Regions from separate parts of the Streptomyces sp. NPDC046712 genome, predicted to be linked through region 1. Evidence: riboswitches for the same ligand, from Rfam matches in the RefSeq annotation. Region 1 holds a riboswitch; the other holds the start of a gene.

What was found. A riboswitch is a leader RNA that binds a small molecule or an ion and turns the genes downstream of it on or off. The one in region 1 is predicted to bind cobalamin.
Region 2: it holds a riboswitch for cobalamin, as region 1 does, so the genes downstream of both, cobN (cobaltochelatase subunit CobN) here and ABZ939_RS24090 (cobalamin biosynthesis protein) in region 1, are expected to answer to the same signal.

The regions. Positions count from the first base shown of each region.
Region 1 covers NZ_JBEYYW010000019.1:56,584-63,906, reverse strand. The annotation lists gene ABZ939_RS24095 (cobyric acid synthase) at 1-1,164, opposite strand, end outside; gene ABZ939_RS24090 (cobalamin biosynthesis protein) at 1,161-2,123, opposite strand; cobalamin riboswitch at 2,156-2,300, opposite strand; gene ABZ939_RS24085 (hypothetical protein) at 2,455-2,676, opposite strand; gene ABZ939_RS24080 (inorganic phosphate transporter) at 2,689-3,954, opposite strand; gene ABZ939_RS24075 (alpha/beta hydrolase) at 4,317-5,444, shown strand; gene ABZ939_RS24070 (hypothetical protein) at 5,548-6,930, shown strand; gene ABZ939_RS24065 (VOC family protein) at 6,962-7,323, opposite strand, start outside.
Region 2 covers NZ_JBEYYW010000003.1:52,208-59,530, forward strand. The annotation lists gene cobN (cobaltochelatase subunit CobN) at 1-2,426, opposite strand, end outside; cobalamin riboswitch at 2,463-2,602, opposite strand; gene ABZ939_RS04735 (cobalamin biosynthesis protein CobG) at 2,668-3,987, shown strand; gene ABZ939_RS04740 (precorrin-8X methylmutase) at 4,002-4,643, shown strand; gene ABZ939_RS04745 (precorrin-2 C(20)-methyltransferase) at 4,640-6,124, shown strand; gene ABZ939_RS04750 (PA14 domain-containing protein) at 6,289-7,323, shown strand, end outside.

The DNA.
Region 1 (7,323 bases):
CGCCTCGCCGACCGGCCGGGCAAGGGTCTTCTCGGGCGCGAACCGGACGCGTACGGGCAGCAGTCCGAGCCCGTCCACGGTGCCCGCCCTCGACTCGACCTCGTCCTCGATCCGTTCACCGAGGGACTGGAAGCCGCCGCAGATGCCGAGTACCGGCCGGCCCTCCGCCGCCCGCCGTGCCAGCGCGTCCGCGAGTCCGCGCTCGCGCAGCCACGCCAGCGCCTTGACCGTCCCCCGGGTCCCCGGCACGACCACCAGGTCCGCGTCGACGAGCTCCTCGGCCCGGTCCACGAACCGCACCACCACGCCCGGTTCGGCCGCGAGGGCGTCCACGTCGGTGAAGTTGGACATCAGCGGCACGGCGCACACGGCGACCCGCAGCACGTCCTCGCCGACCGGCGGCGTCACGACCGACTCGCGGACGGCGCCCCGCAGGGAGACCCGCAGGCCGTCCTCCTCGTCGATGCCGAGCCCGTGCGCGTACGGCAGGACACCGAACGTCCGGCGCCCGGTGAGCCCATGCAGCATGTCGAGGCCCGGCTCGAGCAGGGTCACGTCGCCGCGGAACTTGTTCACGAGGTAGCCCGCGATCAGCTCCTGGTCCTCGGGCGCGAGCAGCGCCGTCGTACCGAAGAACTGGGCGAAGACCCCGCCCCGGTCGATGTCGCCGACCACCAGCACCGGCAGCCGCGCCGCCCGTGCGATGCCCATGTTCACGATGTCCGTGCGCCGCAGGTTGATCTCGGCCGGACTGCCCGCCCCCTCGCAGATCACGGCGTCATACGTGCCCCGCAGCTCCTCCAGGCACGCCAGGACCGGCTCGAAGAGCTCCTTCTGCCGCCCCCCGTGGTAGCCCCTGGCGCTGAGTTCGCCCACCGGCTTGCCCATCAGGACGACCTGGCTCGAGCGGTCGCTGCCCGGCTTCAGCAGAACGGGGTTCATCAGCGCGGTCGGTTCGACCCGGGCCGCCTGCGCCTGCATGGCCTGCGCCCGGCCGATCTCCGCGCCCTCCCTCGTCACGAAGGAGTTCAGGGACATGTTCTGGCCCTTGAACGGGGCGACCTTCACGCCCTGCCGGACCAGCCAGCGGCAGATGCCCGCCGTGACGACGCTCTTGCCCGCGTCGGACGTGGTCCCCGCGACCAGCAGCCCCCCGCCTCTCATGCCTTCCTCCGCTTCATCGCGCCCGCCACGATCCGTCCACCCACACACACCGCCAGCGTCAGCGCGGTCACCCGGCGCGAGAGCCGTACCGCCCGCTCGATGTCGCCGACCTCCACGGCCCGGCCCTCCCCGTTCAGTACGGGCCGGTGTTCGACCCGTCCGCCGTACGAGAGCGTCCCCCCGAGCCGTACGCCGAGCGCTCCCGCGAAGGACGCCTCCACCGGACCGGCGTTGGGGCTGGGGTGCTTGGCCGCGTCCTGGCGCCAGGCCTTCACGGCCCCCCTCGGGTTGCCGCCCGCCACCGTCGCGAGGGCGGCGGTCAGCCGGGCCCCCGGCCAGCCGGCCACGTCGTCGAGCCGGGCCGAGGCCCAGCCGAAGCGCCGGTACGTCGGGGACTTGTGGCCGACCATCGCGTCCAGCGTGTTCACGGCCCGGAAGCCGACCAGGCCGGGAACCCCCGCGACCGCTCCCCAGACCAGAGCGCCCACGACGGCGTCGGAGGTGTTCTCGGCGACCGACTCCACCACCGCGCGGGCCATCGCCGGACCGTCCAGGGCCTGCGGGTCACGCCCCACCAGATGCGGCAGCCGCTCTCGGGCCACCTCCAGGTCCCCGGCCGCCAGGGCCCCGCCGATGGCGCGGGCCTCCCGGCCCAGGGTCGTACCACCGACGACGGCCCACACGGAGGCGGCGGTCAGGGCGACGGCGGCTCCGGGACGATCGCGCACGGTACGGGCGGCCAGCGCCGCGACCGCCGTGGCACCGCCGGCGCAGACGGCGGTGTGCAGCGCGCCCCACCCGCGGTGGTCGCGCCGGAGAAGCTTCTCGACGGAGCCGGCGACCCGTCCGAACGCGGCGACCGGATGGCCGCGGCGGGGGTCGCCGATGATCAGGTCCGCCGCCAGACCGGCGGCGGCGCCGTACGCGAATACACCTGTGGCTGCTCTGCGGCCGGGCATGGCGCTGTGTCCTCACTCAGGGTCCGCGCCCTGGCTCGACGTGACCGGCGGTGAGAGTTCCTGGCTCCCGGGGTTCGACTCCCCGGTCACAGTGGCGGGACCGCGCCGGATTCGCACCGGACTTCCTCTACTGCCGCCGTAATGGCCCCGGAAGTCCACCACGCTGTGCGAACACCCGTCAACTCACCCTTGACCTGCGGCGGGACAGTGTGCGAAGCCCCACACCCAGGGTCTGTCCGGCGGATCATGGCCGGGTCGCGACCCCGACACGACGGACGGGCGGGCCGCACCCGAAGGTGCGACCCGCCCGTCCGTCGAAGCGGGACCGTCGTCAGACGACGATCAGATAGATGCCGAACGCGACGGCCGCCGCGCACAGCGCGAAGCAGGCGTACGCGCCGGTGCGCGCCAGGGCGGCGGAGCCTCCCTGGGAGGCGGCCTGCTCCTGCTTGGAGAGGCCGACGATGCCGAGGGTGAACAGGCCCACGAGGGCGACGGTCGCCACGAGGCTGACTCCGAAGACGGAGCCGAGAGCTGCCCAGTCGATCTTCATGTCGTTCGTTCCTTACACCGCGGCCGCGGGGGCCGTGGGGGCTGCCGGGTCCGTGGGGGCCGGCGAGGGGATGGTGGTCTTGAGGTCCTCGTCCGCGACGGCGGCGACGGAACCGGCGGGCGGCGGGGTGACGGCCGCGATCGCGGTGGTCACGACACCAGCGGGCTCGGCGTCGATGTCGTCGGCCGTGACGTTGTGGTGGTCGACCGGCTTGCGGCGCGACAGCGCCCAGATGACGCCCGAGCCGGAGACGAGGAGGACCGCGACGGCGGCGACGCCCCAGCTGCCCTGCTTGGTGAGGAACTCGGCGCCTGCGGCGACCAGGCCCGCGGCGGGCAGGGTCAGACCCCAGGCGACGAACATCCGGGTCGCGGTCGACCAGCGGACGACACCGCCCTTGCGGCCGAGGCCCGCGCCCATCACGGCGCCGGAGCAGGACTGCGTGGTGGAGAGGGAGAAGCCCAGGTTGGACGAGGCCAGGATGACCGTGGCGGCGCTGGTCTGGGCGGCGAAGCCCTGCTGCGGCTGCAGGTCGGTGAGCCCCTTGCCCATGGTGCGGATGATGCGCCAGCCGCCGAGGTAGGTGCCGAGCGCGATCGCGACACCGGCGGAGACGACGACCCACATCGGAGGGTTGGAGCCGGGGGCGACGACACCCTGGGTGACCAGGGCCAGGGTGATGACACCCATGGTCTTCTGCGCGTCGTTGGTGCCGTGGGCGAGGGAGACGAGACCGGCGGAGGCGATCTGGCCGACCCGGTAGCCCTTGGCCGTGGACTTCTCGTCGGTCCGGGAGGTGATCTTGTACGTCAGCCTGGTGGCCGCCATCGCGGCGAGGCCGGCGACGAGCGGCGCGGCGACCGCGGGGATGAGCACCTTGGTGACGATGGTGCCGCCGTTGACGGCCGACCAGCCGGCCGACATCACGGCCGCGCCGATGAGGCCGCCGAAGAGGGCGTGGGAGGAGCTGGACGGCAGACCCATGAGCCAGGTCAGCAGATTCCAGAGGATGGCGCCGACGAGCGCCGCGAAGATCACTTCGGTACGAATGCCCTGTTCGTTGATGATCCCGCCGGAGATCGTCTTGGCGACCTCCACGGACAGGAACGCGCCGACCAGGTTGAGCACGGCGGACATGGCCACCGCCGTCTTGGGCTTGAGGGCACCGGTCGAGATGGTCGTCGCCATCGCGTTGGCGGTGTCGTGGAAACCGTTCGTGAAATCGAACACGAGAGCTGTCACGACCACAATCGCGAGCAGCAGCGTGATGTGTTCCATTTACCCAGGCAATCGTTTGACGTCAGTGGCTGGTCGAACGTAGGCAACCTGAGTGAACGGAAGGTGAACTGGGTCGGGCTGCATGGTGTCCCTATCCGGTGTCGGAGCATTCCGCTTAGCCGTGCGGGAGGCCACCTGTCCACGATGTGGTCCCCGTGCAACCCGGGGTAAGCCATGCGGTTACAGGGCAGATGAGACTTCCTCCACTTCCGTCACTCCCGTCCCGTGTCACCCTCTGGACCGCATCAGCCGACCGGGGGACCCGCGGACGAGATCCACGTCACTCCCCAGGGGCAGACCCGGGAGGGTCCGTCCGGGTCTGTCCGGTGGCAGCCAGCCGCCGCCCTGCCGACACTGGGACAGTGCGCCCGGCTACAGCGACGGCAGCGGCCGTCACCACTCTGATCGGTGTCGGCGCGGCCGCGGTCGCGGCCGGCCGGTACGCCGGCGACGCCGCCCTCAAGGCGGCGTCCGGACGGCCCCTGCCCGGCGACCCCCGGCTCACCGTGCACGACACGGGACCCGACCGGGTCACCCTCACCCGCAGCCTCGCCTCCCTGCGTCCCGGTACGTACGGGATCCAGGGCCCCGACGTCCACGCCGTCGTCGGACCCGTCCTCGACCGCGTCCCGCACACCGCGGACACCGTCGTCCGCCGCCTGGAACGGGTCGAACTCGGCACCCTGGAACCCGGCGCCCGGGTCCGTCTCACCCCCGAGCTGCACAGCGGCACCCCGCACAGCGCGCTCGGCCTCGACCACGAGGACGTCGAGATCCCCGGCGAACTCGGCACCCTGCCCGCCTGGCTCGTCCCAGGGGCCCGCTCCACCTGGGTGATCGCCCTGCACGGCCTCGGCACCACCCGCCGGCACCCCCTCAACCTCGTGCCGTTCCTCTCCCGACGGCAGATCCCCGTCCTCTGCGTGGCCTACCGCGGGGACGAGGGCGCGCCCCCGTCCCCGGACGGCCTCGGCCACCTCGGCGACTCCGAGTGGCGCGACGTCGACGCGGCCCTCCGCCACGCCGTCCGCAAGGGCGCCCAGCAGGTCGTCCTGTACGGCTGGGGCACGGGCGCCGCGATGGCCCTGCACGCCGCCGCCGACTCCGGCGTACGGGACGTGGTCCGCGGCCTCGTCCTGGACTCCCCGGTGCTCGACCGCGAGGCCACCCTGCGCAACCTTGCCGCGGCCCGCGGCGTCCCCGGCCCGCTGCTCCCGCTCGCGGTCCGAGCCGCCCGGGGCAGGGCCGGTCTGCACGGCGACCGTCTCCAGGAGGTCGCCGACCCGGCCGGGCTGCGCGTGCCGACCCTCGTCTTCCACGGCCCCGACGACACCATCGCCCCCTGGGAGCCGTCCCTCGAGCTGGCCGCCCGCCGCCCCGAACTGGTCACCCTGCACACGGTCCGCGGCGCCCCGCACGCCTCGATGTGGAACGCCGACCCGGTCCGCTACGAAGAGGCCCTGCGTCGCTTCCTCACCCCCCTGATCTGACCCCTCCTCGGCGGCGTTCCACCGGCGCTGCCGATTCCGATTGGGCTTTCGGGCCGTCAGCGGGAAGACTGCCTCCGTGACGTCTCGAAAGCCTGATGAGCAAATGGCGCGCAACTCCAGACTCCGACTCGTCCGTCCGCGGGCACTCGCCACCGCCCGACGGGCTGTGACGACGCGGCGCACCCGGCCGGCGCCGCGGCCGCCCGAGGGCACTCCGCCCCGCGCGGAGCTGGCCCGCCAGGCACGGACCGTCCTCGCCGACGCCGTACGGATCGCCCGCTGGGCCGCCGTCGAGCGCGGCGCCGGGGCCACCGCCCCGACCGGTCCCGAGGCCGACCCCGACGCCGTCCCCGCCCAGGAACGCGCCGCCGCCGCACTGGACCTGACGCCCGGCCAGGTCCGGGCCGGCTGGGACCGGGCCCGGCTCGCCGGACTCGTCGAACTCCACGGCGGCACCGCCCGCCCCGGCTGGCGCCTGCACGCCTGGGACCGCGACGACTCGGCGGTGCTGCGCGGCTGGGTCGCCCTGTTCGACGCCTGGTCGCTCGTGCACCCCGCCCCCGAGGACGTGGCACCCGGCGCCGTGGCCGAGGTCGTCGAGGCCGTCCCCCAGGTGCTCTCCCTCCTCCAGCTCTCCGCCGGCCCCGTGCTCGTCCCCGCCCTTCTCGACCTGCTCCAGCAGCGGGTGGAGGAGCTGCGCGAGGAGCGCTGCGAGGTCCCCGTCCAGGGCCACGCCCCGGACGCGGACGCGGGCCCGGACCCCGACGGGCTCCCCGCCCTCCTCGACTGGGCCCTGGAGGGCCTCGCCGCCGTCGGCGCACTCACCCTGGGCGAGGGCCAGGCGACCCTGACCCCCCTCGGCAACTGGGCGGTCTGGGTCAAGCTGGAGCAGATCTGCGTCGCCGCCCAGAGCCCGGCCGGCAACATCGAGCAGTCCGCCGAGGACATGCTCCGCGGCTGCGCCCGCCTCACCCCCGGCCCGGCCCGTGACGAGTACCGCGCCTGGCTCGCCGCCCGCACGCTCTCCAGCGCGGTCACCGAGCTCCTCGCCGTCGCCCGCGGCGAGGACGCCCTGCTCCGCGGTCTCGCCTTCGAGGCGCTCCGGGTCGTCGGAGCCCCCGCCGAGGCCGAGGTCCGCGCCGCCGCCGAGGAGGCGTCGCTCCGTCCCTACGCCCTGCTCTGGCTCGCCGAGTACGACGGCGCGGACCCCGACGACGCCCCGGACGTGCTCACCCGCGAGGAGGCCACCTGGCTCTGGGTGGACACCGCCGCGGCCGTCGCCGACCACGGCGAGAGCGCGCTGCTCGTCCGCCACCTCGACTCCGCCGTGCAGGGCACCGTTCCGGCCCTCCTCGACGAGGTCAGGGCCGTCGGACACCCCCGTACGGTCCAGGTCCTGGTGGCCCTCGCCGCCGCCCACCCCGACCCGGCCCTCGCCAAGGCCGTCCGCAGGGCGGCCTTCCAGGTCCACACCGGGGGAGCGTGAGGGTCCGCGCCGGGGCGCGCGCGGGGGTCCGCTACTCCGCGCCGCCCGGGAGGTACGTGGCGAAGCTCCAGATGTTGCCCTCGGCGTCCCGGGCGATGTAGTCCCGCGAGCCGTATTCCTGGTCCGTGGGCGGCATGACGATCTCGACGCCGTGCTCCACCGCCCGTGCGTGGTGTGCGTCCACGTCGTCCACGTGGACGTACACCCCGACGGGCCCGGAGCCCTCCATCAGCTTGTCGAACTCGCTGCCCGTCCCCTTGCTCCCGAGCATCACCATGCCGTTCCCGTACGACAGCTCGGCGTGCGCGACCTTGCCGTCCTCGCCCTCGTACACCGCGGTGCGGGTGAAGCCGAACGCCTCCGTGAGCTGTTTGATCGCGGTGTGCGCGTCGT
Region 2 (7,323 bases), on a different contig from region 1:
TTGCGGCCGGTCGGCAGCACGTTCACCAGTCCGCGCAGCGGCGAACCGGACGGGCCCGCCGGCACGAAGCCGCCGTCCAACGCGTGGACGGCGTGCGCGAGTTCGTCGGTCGTGGCGGCAAGCCGCGGGACGACCTGCTCGCAGGCGAACCGCAGGACGGCGGCGACGTCGGGACCGTGGGCTTCGGCGACCGTCGGGATGGCGTCCACGGACCAGTCCGCGGCCTCCATCGCCTCGACCAGCGCGCGCGCCGTCGCCTCCGCCTCGTCGGCGGTGGTCCGGGTCGCGGCCGACTCGTCCAGGCCGAGGGCCTCGCGCAGACCCGGCAGCGCCTGCGTGCCGCCCCAGATCTGCCGGGCGCGCAGGATCGAGAGCACGAGGTTGACCCGCGCCTCGCCCACCGGCGCCCCGCCGAGCACATGCAGACCGTCCCTGATCTGCGCGTCCTTGACCTCACACAGCCAGCCGTCGACGTGCAGCAGGAAGTCGTCGAAGCCGTCGTCCTCCGGGCGGTCCTCGAGCCCCAGGTCGTGGTCGAGCTTCGCGGCCTGGATCAGCGTCCAGATCTGCGCGCGGATCGCGGGCAGCTTGGACGGGTCCATGGAGGAGATCTGCGCGTACTCGTCGAGCAGCTGCTCCAGACGCGCGATGTCGCCGTACGAGTCGGCGCGCGCCATCGGCGGCACCAGGTGGTCGACGAGCGTCGCGTGCACGCGCCGCTTGGCCTGCGTGCCCTCGCCCGGGTCGTTGACGAGGAACGGGTAGACCAGGGGGATGTCGCCGAGCGCCGCGTCCGGGCCGCAGGCGGCCGACAGGCCCGCGTTCTTGCCGGGCAGCCACTCCAGGTTGCCGTGCTTGCCGAGGTGGACCATCGCGTCCGCCCCGAAGCCGCCGTCCTCGGCGCGCGCGGCGATCCAGCGGTAGGCGGCCAGGTAGTGGTGGGACGGCGGGAGATCCGGGTCGTGGTAGATCGCGATCGGGTTCTCGCCGAAGCCGCGCGGCGGCTGGATGAGGATCAGCAGGTTCCCGCGCCGCAGGGCGGCCAGCACGATGTCACCCTCAGGGTTCTGCGACCGGTCCAGGAACATCTCGCCGGGCGGCGGCCCCCAGTGCTCCTCGACCTCGGCGCGCAGCTCCTGCGGGAGTTCGGCGTACCAGCGCTTGTAGTCGGCGGCCGGGATGCGGACCGGGTTCTTCGCCAGCTGCTCCTCGGTCAGCCAGTCCTGGTCGTGGCCGCCGGCCTCGATCAGGGCGTAGATCAGCTCGTCGCCGTCACCGGAGACGAGGCCGGGGATCTCCTCCACCGGGCCGAAGTCGTAGCCCTCCGCGCGGAGGCGGCGAAGCAGTGCGACGGCGGAGGCGGGGGTGTCGAGGCCGACCGCGTTGCCGATCCGGGAGTGCTTGGTGGGGTACGCGGAGAGGACGAGCGCGAGCTTCTTCTCGGCGTTCGGGATGTGCCGCAGGCGGGCGTGGCGGACGGCGATCCCGGCGACGCGGGCCGCGCGTTCGGTGTCGGCGACATAGGCGGGCAGACCGTCCTCGTCGATCTCCTTGAAGGAGAACGGGACGGTGATGAGCCGGCCGTCGAACTCGGGGACGGCGACCTGGCTGGCGGCGTCCAGCGGGGACAGCCCCTCGTCGTTCTCCTCCCAGGCCGCGCGCGAGCCGGTGAGGCAGAGCGCCTGCAGGATCGGTACGTCGAGCGCGGCGAGCGCGCCCGCGTCCCAGGCTTCCTCGTCGCCGCCGGCCTGGGCCTCGGCGGGCCTGGTGCCGCCGGCCGCGAGGACGGTGGTGATGATCGCGTCGGCCTCGCGCAGGCGGTCGAGCAGCTCCGGCTCGGGGGCGCGCAGGGACGCGACGTACAGGGGCATGGCGCGGGCGCCGGCGTCCTCGATCGCCTCGCAGAGGGAGCCGATGAAGGCGGTGTTCCCGCTCATGTGGTGGGCGCGGTAGTAGAGCACGGCGACGACGGGGCCGTCCGTGACGCGCGGCTCGCGCTCCAGCGGGCCCCAGGTCGGCGCGGCGGCCGGGGCCTCGAAGCCGTGGCCGGTGAGCAGCACGGTGTCGGAGAGGAAGCGCGCCAGCTGCTCCAGGTTGTCCGGGCCGCCGTGCGCGAGGTAGGCGTGGGCCTCGGTGGCGACGCCGATGGGGACGGTGGACGCCTCCATGAGCTGGGCGTCGGGGGCCTGTTCGCCGGAGAGCACCACCAGCGGCTTCTCCGCCGCCCGCAGCGCCTGAAGTCCCTCCTCCCAGGCCCGCAGGCCGCCGAGGAGGCGTACGAGGACGAGGTCGGCGCCGTCGAGGAGCCCGGGGAGCTCGTCCATGGAGAGGCGGGAGGGGTTGGCGAACCGGTACTCGACGGGGCCGCCGGCCGCGCGGGCGCTGAGCAGGTCGGTGTCGGAGTGCGACAGCAACAGAATTCGCATGCGTGCGCAGGCCTTCCTCGGGGTTGTCCGCGCCCCGGGTGGTCGTGTGGACGGCAGGAGTTCCTGACTCACCGGGACGCTGGTGCGACCTGGCTCACAGTGGCGGGACCGCGCCGGATTCTCACCGGGCTTCCTCCCCGGGGTCCTGGGACCCCATGCCGATCTGCATAGTAGATCCTGCCCCCGGCAGGCCGGGGGGTTGGCCGGATCACACCCGGTGGTCAGCCGGATTCACGTGGGTATGCTCGCCGCCATGCCGCCCACCCCACCCGCCACGCCCAACCCGGGCGAACCTCTCATACGGGACCGTGGCGACGCCTGCCCCGGGGCGCTCCGACTGCACCCCGCCGACGACGGCCGCCTGGCCCGACTGCGCCTGCCCGCTGGCCTGTTGACGCCACATCAGGTCGAGGTCCTGGCCACCGCGGCGGAGGTTCTGGGCGACGGGCGGGTCAGCGTCACCTCCCGGGGAAACGTGGAGCTGCGCGGCCTCGGGGAGGACTGCGGGACAAGGCTCGCGGAACTGCTTGCCCCGGCCGGTCTCCTGCCGTCCCCGACCCATGAGCGGGTCCGCAACATCGTGGCCTCCCCGGCCGCCGGGCTCGACGGACTCGGCCACGGCGCCGTGCAGTTGTGGGCCCGCGAGCTGGACGAGCTGCTGTGCGCCCGGGAGTGGACGGCGGCGCTTTCCGGCCGATTCCTCTTCGTCCTGGACGACGGGCGGGGGGATGTGGCCGGCCTCGGCGGAGATGTGACCTTGATCGCAGCGGCGTCCTCGGCGGACGGCGAGGGTGCGGACGGGATCCGGGACCCGGACACGCGAGGCGCCTCCACCGCGCTCCTGCACGTCGGCGCCCAGGTCTTCCGGGTCGCCGCCGCTGACGCCGGCGCCGCGCCCCGTGCCGCGCTCGCCGCCGCCGAGGCATTCCTCGAAGCCGCCCGCGGCGCCGGGAACGGGGCCTGGCGGGTGCGGGAGCTGCCCGAGGGACATGAGCCGGACCTGGCAGGGGCCCTCGCCCGGGCCGGGATCGAGGCGGAGCCCGTACCCCCGTCGGATCTCCCCGGTGCCGAGCCGCCCGCCCCCGGAGTCCTCGGCGCCACCGCCCTCCACGTCCTCGCGCCCCTCGGCCGGCTGACGGCCGAACAGCTGCGCGCCCTGGCCGCCTCGGCGGACGAGGTGCGGTTCACCCCGTGGCGGGGCGTGGTCGTCGCCGGGACGCCGGCGGCCACGGCCGGGGACCGGCTGGCCGAGCTCGAGTCGTACGGGCTGATCACCCGCCCCGACTCCCCCTGGGCCGGCGTCAGCGCCTGCACCGGGCGCCCCGGCTGCGCCAAGTCCCTCGCCGACGTCCGCGCCGACGCCGTGCCCGGTCGCGTGGGCCTCCCCGTCCACTACTCCGGGTGCGAGCGCCGCTGCGGCCACCCCCAGCGCTCCGACGGCACCTGGGTCGACGTCCTCGCCGGCGCCGACGGCGCCTACCTGGTGAACGGCGTCCCCACCCCCCGTACCTCCCTGACCGAAGCAGTCGCAACGGCCCGCACAACCCGTACAACGAGATGAGCGAGAACGACACGATGTTCGCCTACGAGAAGGACGGCGCGGAGATCTACCGCCAGTCCTTTGCCACGATCCGCGCCGAGGCGGACCTCGCGGGGCTCCCCGCCGACGTCGCCCAGGTCGCGGTGCGAATGATCCACGCCTGCGGCATGACCGACCTCGTACGCGATATCGCCTACTCGCCGCAGGTCGTCGCCCGCGCCCGGGAGGCGCTGCGCGCCGGCGCCCCGATCCTCTGCGACGCGCAGATGGTCGCCAGCGGAGTCACCCGCAAGCGGCTGCCCGCCGACAACGAGGTGATCTGCACCCTCTCCGACCCGGCCGTGCCCGGCCTCGCCGCCGACCTCGGCACCACCCGCAGCGCCGCCGCCCTCGAACTCTGGCGCGACCGCCTCGAAGGCTCCGTCGTCGCCATCGGCAACGCGCCCACCGCCCTCTTCCACCTGCTGGAGATGATCGCCAAGGGCGCGCCGCGCCCCGCCGCCGTCCTCGGCATACCGGTCGGCTTCATCGGCGCCGCCGAGTCCAAGGACGCCCTCGTGGACCGGGGACAGGAGCTGGGTCTCGACCACCTCGTCGTACGGGGCCGGCGCGGCGGCAGTGCGATGACCGCCGCCGCGATCAACGCCATCGCGACCGAAGCGGAGATCCAGGCATGAGCGGCAAGCTGTACGGAGTCGGCCTCGGGCCCGGCGACCCGAACCTGATGACGGTGGCCGCGGTGAAGGCCATCGCCGAGGCCGATGTCGTCGCGTACCACTCGGCCCGCCACGGCCGGTCCATCGCGCGCTCCATCGCGGCGGAGCACCTCCGCGAGGACCACATCGAGGAGCGGCTCATGTACCCGCTCACGGTGGAGACCACCGACCACCCCGGCGGCTACCGGGGCGCGCTCGACGACTTCTACGAGGAGGCGGCGGCCCGCCTCGCCGCGCACCTGGACGCGGGCCGCACGGTTGCCGTGCTCGCCGAGGGCGACCCGCTCTTCTACGGCTCGTACCAGCACATGCACAAGCGGCTCGCGGACCGCTACGACACCACCGTCATCCCCGGCGTCACCTCGGTCAGCGCGGCCGCCGCGCGGCTCGGCGAGCCGCTGTGCGAGGCCGAGGAGGTCCTGACGATCATCCCCGGCACGCTGCCGGAGGACGAGCTGACGGCCCGCCTGGCGGGCACGGACTCGGCGGTCGTGATGAAGCTCGGCCGGACGTTCCCGACCGTGCGGCGCGCCCTGGAGCGGGCGGGCCGCCTGGAGGACGCGCGGTACGTGGAGCGGGCGTTCATGGCGGGCGAGCGGACCTCCGAACTCGCCGAGGTGGACCCGGAGACCGTCCCGTACTTCTCGGTGGCCGTACTGCCCTCCCGTATCGACGCCGTTCCGCCCGTACGCGAGCGGGGCGAGGTCGTCGTCGTGGGCACCGGCCCGGCGGGCGCGCCCTGGCTGACGCCGGAGTCGCGCGGTGCGCTGGTGAACGCCGACGACCTGGTCGGCTACACCACGTACCTCGACCGGGTCCCGGTGCTGCGGCCCGGCCAGCGCCGGCACGGCTCGGACAACAAGGTCGAGTCCGAGCGCGCCGAGTTCGCGCTCGACCTGGCCAGGCGCGGGCACCGGGTCGCGGTCGTCTCGGGCGGCGACCCCGGTGTCTTCGCCATGGCGACGGCGGTCCTGGAGGTGGCCTCGGAGGAGCGGTACGCGGACGTGCCCGTGCGCGTCCTGCCCGGCGTGACCGCGGCGAACGCCGCGGCGGCCGCGGCGGGGGCGCCGCTCGGCCACGACTACGCGACCATCTCCCTCTCCGACCGCCTCAAGCCCTGGGACGTCATCGCCGGCCGGCTGCGCGCGGCGGCGGAGGCGGACCTGGTCCTGGCGCTCTACAACCCGGGTTCCAAGTCCCGCACCCACCAGGTGGCGGCCGCCCGCGAGCTGCTCCTCGAACTCCGTTCGCCCGAGACGCCGGTGGTCGTGGCACGGGACGTGGGCGGCCCGGAGCAGTCGGTCCGGATCGTCACCCTGAAGACCCTGGAGCCGAGCGAGGTCGACATGCGCACGCTGCTCCTGATCGGCTCGTCCCAGACGCGCGCGGTGGAACGCGGCGACGGCCGCACGATCACCTGGACGCCGCGCCGGTACGGGTGACGCGGTCGGCTTCCGGCTCCCCGGCCCCCGCCGAAACCCCTGGTCGGGGTTCGGCGGGGGGGCGGTAGAGTCCCCCTCCGGCGGATCACCGGCCCCACCCGCACCGCCCTTCCCCCACACCTCATTGGCTTCGTGTTGGTCCGGAAAGGGCCCCTCTCTCTGTGATGACTCGTACTCGGCTGAGCGCGCTGGCCACGACGGCCGCCCTCACCGCCGCCGGCGGTCTGCTGACCGCCACCCCGGCCTCCGCGGCCGTCACCTGCACGTCCCCGGTCTGGACGGCGCAGTACTACGCCAACACCTCGTTCAGCGGCACGCCCAAGCTGACCGCCTGCGACACCGCCATAGCCGAGAACTACGGCACCGGCGACCCGGCCGGCGTCACCCTGCCCAGGGACAACTTCTCCGTCCGGTGGTCCGTCACCCGCGACTTCGGCTCCGGCGGACCGTTCGCGTTCTCCGCCGCGACGCAGGACGGCATCCGCGTGTACGTCGACGGGGTGCGCAAGATCGACCTGTGGCGGAACGTCTCCACGACGCAGTACAAGACCGTCAACCTCACCGTCCCGGCGGGACGCCACACCATCCGCGTGGACTACGTGGCCTGGACGGGCAACGCGAACGTCAGCTTCTCCTACGCGCCCCGCACGACGGCCACCGTCGATACGGTCCGCCCGCTCGCCCCGACCGGCCCGACCGTCGCGTACGACCGGGTCGCCAACAAGGCGACCCTCCGCTGGGCGGCGAACAAGGAGATGGACCTCGCCGGCTACCGCGTCTACCGCCGCCTGGCCACGACGTCCTGGGCCAAGATCAGCGGTACGGCCCTGGTCACGGGCACCTCGTACGTGAACTACCCGCCTGCCACCGGCGAATCGTTCCTCTACGAGGTCCGCGCCGTCGACAAGGCGGGCCTGGAGTCCGTCGGCAGCGCGGACCTGACGGTCGCGAGCGTGGACCGGACGGCGCCGGCCGCGCCGGGCGGGCTGACGGTCACCGACGCGCAGGCCGGAGTGGGCCTGGCCTGGCAGCCGGTGCCCGGGGCGGCGAAGTACCTCGTCCACCGCCAGCGGACAGCCGCCGCCGGGACGACCGAACCGGTCACCCAGGTCGCCACGGTGACCGCGACGTCCTGGAACGACACGGCCGTCACCGAGCGGACCGGCTACACCTACTGGGTCTCCGCCCTCGATGCCGCC